2 regions of the Skermanella mucosa genome follow, and region 2 is predicted to be linked to the other one. Evidence: riboswitches for the same ligand, from Rfam matches in the RefSeq annotation. Region 2 holds a riboswitch; the other holds the start of a gene.
What was found. A riboswitch is a leader RNA that binds a small molecule or an ion and turns the genes downstream of it on or off. The one in region 2 is predicted to bind glycine.

Region 1: another riboswitch for glycine. It lies ahead of gcvT (glycine cleavage system aminomethyltransferase GcvT); the one in region 2 lies ahead of JL100_RS27555 (trimeric intracellular cation channel family protein).

The regions. Positions count from the first base shown of each region.
Region 1 is NZ_CP086106.1:5,396,667-5,400,043, forward strand. It holds gene gcvH (glycine cleavage system protein GcvH) at 1-285, opposite strand, end outside; gene gcvT (glycine cleavage system aminomethyltransferase GcvT) at 339-1,382, opposite strand; glycine riboswitch at 1,630-1,727, opposite strand; gene JL100_RS25030 (AEC family transporter) at 1,819-2,694, shown strand; gene JL100_RS25035 (DUF2889 domain-containing protein) at 2,810-3,377, shown strand, end outside.
Region 2 is NZ_CP086106.1:5,943,771-5,947,147, forward strand. It holds one part of gene JL100_RS27545 (ISNCY family transposase) at 1-69, shown strand, start outside; one part of gene JL100_RS27545 (ISNCY family transposase) at 69-673, shown strand; partial or broken gene JL100_RS27550 (helix-turn-helix domain-containing protein) at 687-1,034, opposite strand; glycine riboswitch at 1,258-1,348, shown strand; gene JL100_RS27555 (trimeric intracellular cation channel family protein) at 1,573-2,187, shown strand; gene JL100_RS27560 (LysR family transcriptional regulator) at 2,348-3,268, opposite strand; gene JL100_RS27565 (muconate/chloromuconate family cycloisomerase) at 3,371-3,377, shown strand, end outside.

The DNA of each region.
Region 1 (3,377 bases), 550 kb from region 2:
GCCCTCGCCCATGGGATCGCGGTTGACCAGGGCGGGGTCGTCCGCCAGCGCCTCGTTGACCTCGACCACGTCGCCGGCGACCGGCGCGTAGACCTCGCTGGCGGCCTTGACCGACTCGACCACGGCGGCTTCCTTGCCGGCAACGACGTTGCGGCCGATCTCGGGCAGTTCGACGAAGACCACGTCGCCCAGCTGCTGCTGGGCGTAGTCGGAGATCCCGACGGTGGCGACGTCGCCCTCGACGCGGATCCACTCGTGGTCCTTGGTGAACTTGATGGTGCTCATGGCGGATATCCCGGAATTGAAAACCTGAGGAAGTAGGACGGCCGGAGAAACGCTTATCCCCGGTAATAACGCTGGGCGACGAAGGGCATCTCGGCGACCCTGGCCGGAATCGCCTTGCCCCGGACCATCAGGTTGACCGGCGTGCCCGGCGCCGCGGCCGGGGTCGCGACGTAGCCCATCGCGACCGGGCCGTTGACGCTGGGGCCGAAGCCGCCGCTGGTCACCTCGCCGATCGGGGCGCCCGAGGCGTCGGTGATGGGGGCGTGCTCGCGGGCAGGCGCCCGGCCGTCCGGGCGGATGCCGACGCGGCGGCGCGCGGTGCCGTCGGCGAGCTGGCCCAGGATCACATCAGCGCCGGGAAAACCGCCCTCGGCGCGGCGGCGCTTTCCGATCACCCAGTTCAGACCGGCCTCGACCGGGGTGGTCGTGGTGTCGATGTCGTGGCCGTAGAGGCACAGCCCCGCCTCCAGCCGGAGCGAGTCGCGCGCCCCCAGGCCGATCGCCTCGACCTCGGCCTCGGCCAGCAGCAGGCGGGCGACGGTGTCGGCCAGCACGTCGGGCATCGAGATCTCGTAGCCGTCCTCCCCGGTATAGCCGGAGCGGGTGATCAGCACCGCCACGCCGCGGAAGTCGGCCTCGATCGCGCTCATGAACTTCATGGTCGCGGCCTCGGGCACGAACCGGGCCAGCACCTCGGCCGCCTGCGGCCCCTGGAGCGCCAGCAGCGCGCGCTCGCCCAGGTACTCGACCGCGATCCGGTCGCCGATGTGCCGGCGCAGATGGGCGATGTCGGCCTCCTTGCAGGAGGCGTTGACGACCAGGAACAGGTGGTCGCCCATGTTGGTGATCATCAGGTCGTCGAGGATGCCGCCCTGCTCGTTGGTGAACAGGCTGTAGCGCATCCGCCCCTGCCCCAGCGCCTGGACGTCGCCGGGAACCAGGGTCTCCAGCGCCGCCGCGGCGCCTTCGCCGATCAGTCGGACCTGGCCCATGTGCGAGACGTCGAACAGCCCGGCGGCCGCGCGGGTATGGAGATGTTCCTTGAGGATGCCCAGGGGGTACTGGACCGGCATGTCGTAGCCGGCGAAGGGCACCATCTTGGCGCCCAGTTCCACATGAAGGGCGTGGAGCGGCGTCGTCAGCAGGGGGGCGTCACCGCCAGTTGAGTCACTCAAGGAACATTTCCTCCGACAGGGTCCCATTCCGCGCGAACGGCGCGGTCACGGCCCCCTCTGTCGCGGACCTGAGAGATTCACCGGCGCGCCATTCGGCAGGACCAGCTTACTCCTTCGGTGAGGTGTGTCCGAGTCGGATCGACCGACCGGCATCCTGCTTTCCAGAGTGCTTCCCTCTGCGGTCCTTTTGCCTGAGAGTTTCCGGGGGCGGTTGCTCCTTCGGCGCCACCGGGACGAACGCCCGGCGATCTCTCCCGCGAGAGGTCTTCAGCATGTTCGCCTAAGCTAACGGGTGCGGTGCGAAAGTCAACGCGCCTCTGCCGTTTCCCCTGCGGCATCCGCGCGGTATAGAGCCCCCATGATCCTTCAGTTCATCCATGTGGTCTGGCCGATCTTCGCGTGCGCCGGGCTGGGCTGGCTATGGCAGCGCCTGGGCCAGCCGTTCGACGAGAAGTCGGTTTCGGCCCTGGTGGCGTATCTGGGGGTGCCCAGCCTGCTGCTGACTTCCCTGTCGAAGACCGAGGTGCGGCTCGACGTGCTGCTGGAGACGCTGCTCGCCGGCGGGCTGGCGCTGGCGCTCTGCGCCGCCGCCGGGGCCGCGGTGCTGAAGCTGGCGCGGTTGCCGGTGCGGCCCTACCTGCCCTCGATCATCCATCCCAACACCGGCAACCTGGGCCTGCCGATCGTCTTCTTCGCCCTGGGCGAACCGGCGATGCCCTACGCCATCGCCTTCTCGACCCTGGTCCAGATCAGCCATTTCACGGTCGGCGTCGGGCTGGCCTCCGGGCAGATGTCGTGGCGCACCGTGCTCGCCTCCCCGCCGCTCTATTCGCTGGCGGTGGCGCTTGCGCTGATCGGCACCGGCACGCCGCTGCCCCGGTGGGTGCTGGACGTCACGGGCCTTCTCGGCGGGATGACCGTGCCGCTGATGCTCCTGCTGCTCGGCGGGTCGCTGGCGAAGCTGAAGCTGTACCGGCTGGGCCGGCCGGCGGCGCTGTCCGTCCTGCGGGTCGGGCTGGGGCTGGCAGCCGGCCTGGCGGTGTCGAAGGCGCTGGGGCTGGACCCCTTGCCGGCGGGGGCGCTGGTGATCCAGTGCGCGATGCCGGTCGCCGTTTTCAGCTATCTGTTCGCCGTCCGCTACAACGGCCCGGCCGACGAGGTCGCCGGCATGATCCTGATCTCCACCCTGCTGGCGCTGGCTGCCTTGCCGCTGATCCTGATGGCCGCCGCGTGAGGCAGGTGCGTGAGGGGGCATCGCAGGCATTCCGGTGCCGCGCTTGACCCCCCGGGGCGCGAGGCCGATATTCGGGTACAGGTTTACGTATACGTAACATAGAGCACAGGTCCAGATGCCGCTTTCAGCACCCGCCCCGCGCGAGCATATCCATACCCGCCGGGTGACATGCCAGGGATTCCGCCGGACCGACGGGCTGTGGGACATCGAGGGCCATATCACCGACGTCAAGACCTACCCGTTCGAGAACGACTTCCGCGGCCCGATCGAGCCGGGCGATCCGATCCATGACATGTGGATCCGGCTGACGGTGGACGACCGGTTCGAGGTCAGGGCGGTCGAGGCCGTGACCGACAAGAGCCCCTATGCGGTGTGCCCGGCGATCACGCCCAACTTTCAGCGGTTGATCGGATTGCGCATCCGCTCCGGGTGGACCCAGAAGGTCAAGGAACTGCTGGGCGGCGTCGAGGGCTGCACCCATTTGGTCGAACTGCTGGGGCCGGTCGCCACGACGGCGTTCCAGACGATCTTCCCCGTGCTGGCGCGCGAACGGGCGCGGGGCGGGTCGGTGGACGGCGATTCGCCATCCGCCCCCGCCGCGCGCAAACGCCCGCCGCTGCTGCTCAACACCTGCCACGCGTTTCGGAGCGACGGCGAGGTCACCCGGAAACAGTGGCCGGAAC
Region 2 (3,377 bases):
GACTGACGCTGAAGGCGCGGCTGGAGGCGGTGTCGGACAGTCTGCAGCGGGTCGCGGCAAAGGGGGGGACGACCGGCAGGTCCAGGCGCTGAGCCGGCTGGTCGGCGGTGCCCTGAGCGACACCGAGCATCTGTGGCCGGACATCGCCCGGGCGTTCGGCTGGGTACACCGGGCGGCGCACATCATCAAGAACACCGGGGCGCTGCCGGCGCCGGCGGTGGCCCGGCGACTGGACGGCCTGTGCGGCGCGATGTCCCGGCACCGCGCGCGGGCCGGCGGGCTGTGCGAGGCGGTCGGTCACTTCCTCAAGGTGACCCGCAGCTATCGCCCCGGCCTGTTCCACTGCCATACCGTCGCTGATCTGCCGGGCACCAACAATGCGCTGGAAGGGCTGTTCGGCTCCTACCGCTACTGTCAGCGGCGCACGACCGGTCGGCGCGCGGCCTCATCGGCCACCGTGGTCAGCGGTCCCGCCCGTCTGGTCGCGTGGGTGGTCTCCCGCCTCGCGCCACTCGAAGCCGCTGATCTGGCCGGGGTCGATCGAACCCGCTGGCTCGCCCTGCGGGCCGATATCAGGGCTCGCCGTCTGCAGCGGACCAGAGGCAGCCGCTTCAGGCGCGATCCCCAGGCCTACCTGCGCAGTCTCGAGGCCCAGTATGCCGCCAAAAAGTGAGCTTTGCCGTTCTGGTTTTTTTGAGGGTGACGTCGTGCGCCTTGAGAAAGCGCGAAACGGTGCTCCGGCCAACGGTGATGCCGTGCCGCTCGACCAGTGCTCCGCGGATCTCCTCCAGCGTCAGGTCCGGCTGGTGGGCGATCAACGTCAGCTCCGCTTCCCGATGTTCCGTCAGCCGCGAGCGATGGTCGCCGCCCATGGCCCGAGCCTCGACATGGCCTTCGGTATGCAGGCGCTGCGCCCATCGGATCGCCGTGCCGATCCCGACCCCGAACCGGTCGGCCGCTTTCCGGGCGGACGAACCGCTCGAGATCGCCCAAGCAACACGGGCGCGAAGATCTTGGGAGTAGGGTGCCGGCATACGTCCTCCAAAATTCAGCTGGGCTTGGACTTGATCATGAAATCCGTCTTGAAAAACCCTCCTCACGAATCAACGCGGTCGGGTACGGCTCTAGGGCCGGCAGAGACCTAGCCGATCTCCATCGGCGCCAAACACAGCAGCAGGCATGCCACCTGTTCGAGCCGCAATTAGTCTCTTTTGAAACCTATTACTTGACAGCGGGCGAGCACTCCCGGATATTCCTGCGTATTCTGCGGGAGAGAGAGGCGATATCCGCCTCCGCCGAAGGCGCAAACTCCCATAATCGCTCAGGCATGCTGAACCGCAGAAACATTGTGCCGACTGGAGAGAGGCCAAGGTGCCGTACCATGCGCGCCCTGGCCCACCGAAGGGGCAGGCTCCGTCCGGAGCCGAAACTCTCAGGTAAAAGGACAGTGGGAGAGGCGTACAGGATCCGCAACAAAGCGTGCCCTGTCTCTATCAGGAGTCTCCCCCAAATGTATCCACTGTTACCCTCAGCATCCATTCCGCCGCCGCTTCCCATGCTCGGGGAATCGACATGCTGATCGTCGTCTACCTGATCGCCATCACCGTCGAGGCGATGTCCGGCGCCCTCGCGGCCGGGCGCCGCAACATGGATATTTTCGGCGTTGCCGTCATCGCCTTCGTCACTGCGCTGGGCGGCGGCACCATCCGTGACCTGATCCTCGGCCACTTCCCCATCCGCTGGACCCAGCACCCGGAATACATTGTCCTGGTGATCTCCGCCGGACTGCTGACCACCGTGCTCGCACGCTGCATGCATCATTTGAAGCGTGTCTTTCTCGTACTCGATGCAATGGGCCTGATCGCGTTCTCGCTGATCGGCTGCAGTGTCGCGCTGGCGATGGATTACTCCATCATCGTCGCCATCATGGCAGGGATGATGACCGGCATCTGCGGCGGCATGCTGCGTGACGTGCTGTGCAACCAGGTACCGCTGGTGCTCCGGCGTGAGCTCTATGCCAGCGTCTCACTGATCGTCTGCGCCCTCTTCATCGGCCTGCGCGAACTCGGCATCGACACCGACCTGAATACCGCAATCAGCTTCATCAGCGGCCTGACGCTCCGCCTGCTGGCCATCTGGGGCGGCTGGAAGCTGCCGACCTTCTCCTACCAGCAGCGCTGGGATTGATAGGCTGACCGGCATGATCGGTACCTCCGGTTGCCTGGCAATCCTGGTATCGGGAAACCGAAGTTCCTGGATCAGCAGCCTCACACAGACCGGAGAAGCCAAGCTACGATGGCACTGCTGCGTGGTTCCCATCCATGTCTGATTTCCGGCGCAGGTAAGATCAGGTCTCCAATCCTTCCGGTATCTTCCACCCCCATTCCCGATATGCCTCGATGATCACCCTCGCCATGACCATCGCTTCGTGCGACCGGTCATCGGCCCGGCGGCTCATGATGATCGGCGACGTGATGGTCTGCTCGATCAGCTCGCGGTAGACCACATCGTCCCGGCGCAGGCGCTGCACCGAAGTCGGGACGATGCAGATGCCGACCTCCGCCGCGACCAGGCCAATTGCCGTCTGAAGCTCGCGGGCCTCGTGGGCGATGTGCGGCTCCAGGCCGCGGTCGCGGAAGATCGAGATCACTTGATCGGCATAGCTCGGTCGCGGCACCCGGGGGTACAGGATCAGCGGCTCCCCGGCCAATTCCCCAAAGCTCAGCGGTCCCTCCCGCTGCAGAAGAGGATGGCTGAGCGGCAGGGCCACCACGAGCCGTTCCTCGCGAAGGACGTCCCGGCGCACCGCCGGATCGTCTAGGCGAATGCGGCCGAAACCGACATTGATCCGGCCATCCTTCAGGGCCGCGATCTGTTCCAGGCTGGCCATCTCGACGAGGCTGACGTCGAGCCCCGGCGTTTCCGCGCGGAAACGCCGGATCAGTTGCGGCAGGGCCGCGTAGATGGTCGAGGCGACGAAGCCGATGACGAACCGAGGTCGCTCCGCCTCGCGAAAGCGCCGCATCATCGTGCGCAGGTCGTCGAAGCGTTCAAGAACCAGGACGGCATGCTCGAAGAAAAGCCGGCCAGCCTCGGTCAGACGCAGCGGCCTGCTATCCCGGTCGAGAAGCATGATACCGACCTCATCCTCGAGCTGCTGGATCTGGCGGCTCAACGGCGGCTGGGCGATATGGAGCTTTTCGGCGGCCCGGGTGAAGTTCCGCTCCCGGGCGACGGTGACGAAGTAACGGAGATGGCGGATCTCCATTTCATACCTCCAGGGTATCGCTCAAGACCAATTTAGTATTTCCTTTTCCATAAGCCAAGACTTAGTTTTCTGGCCATAGGGAGCTCAGGGAGCATCAAAATAATGTTGC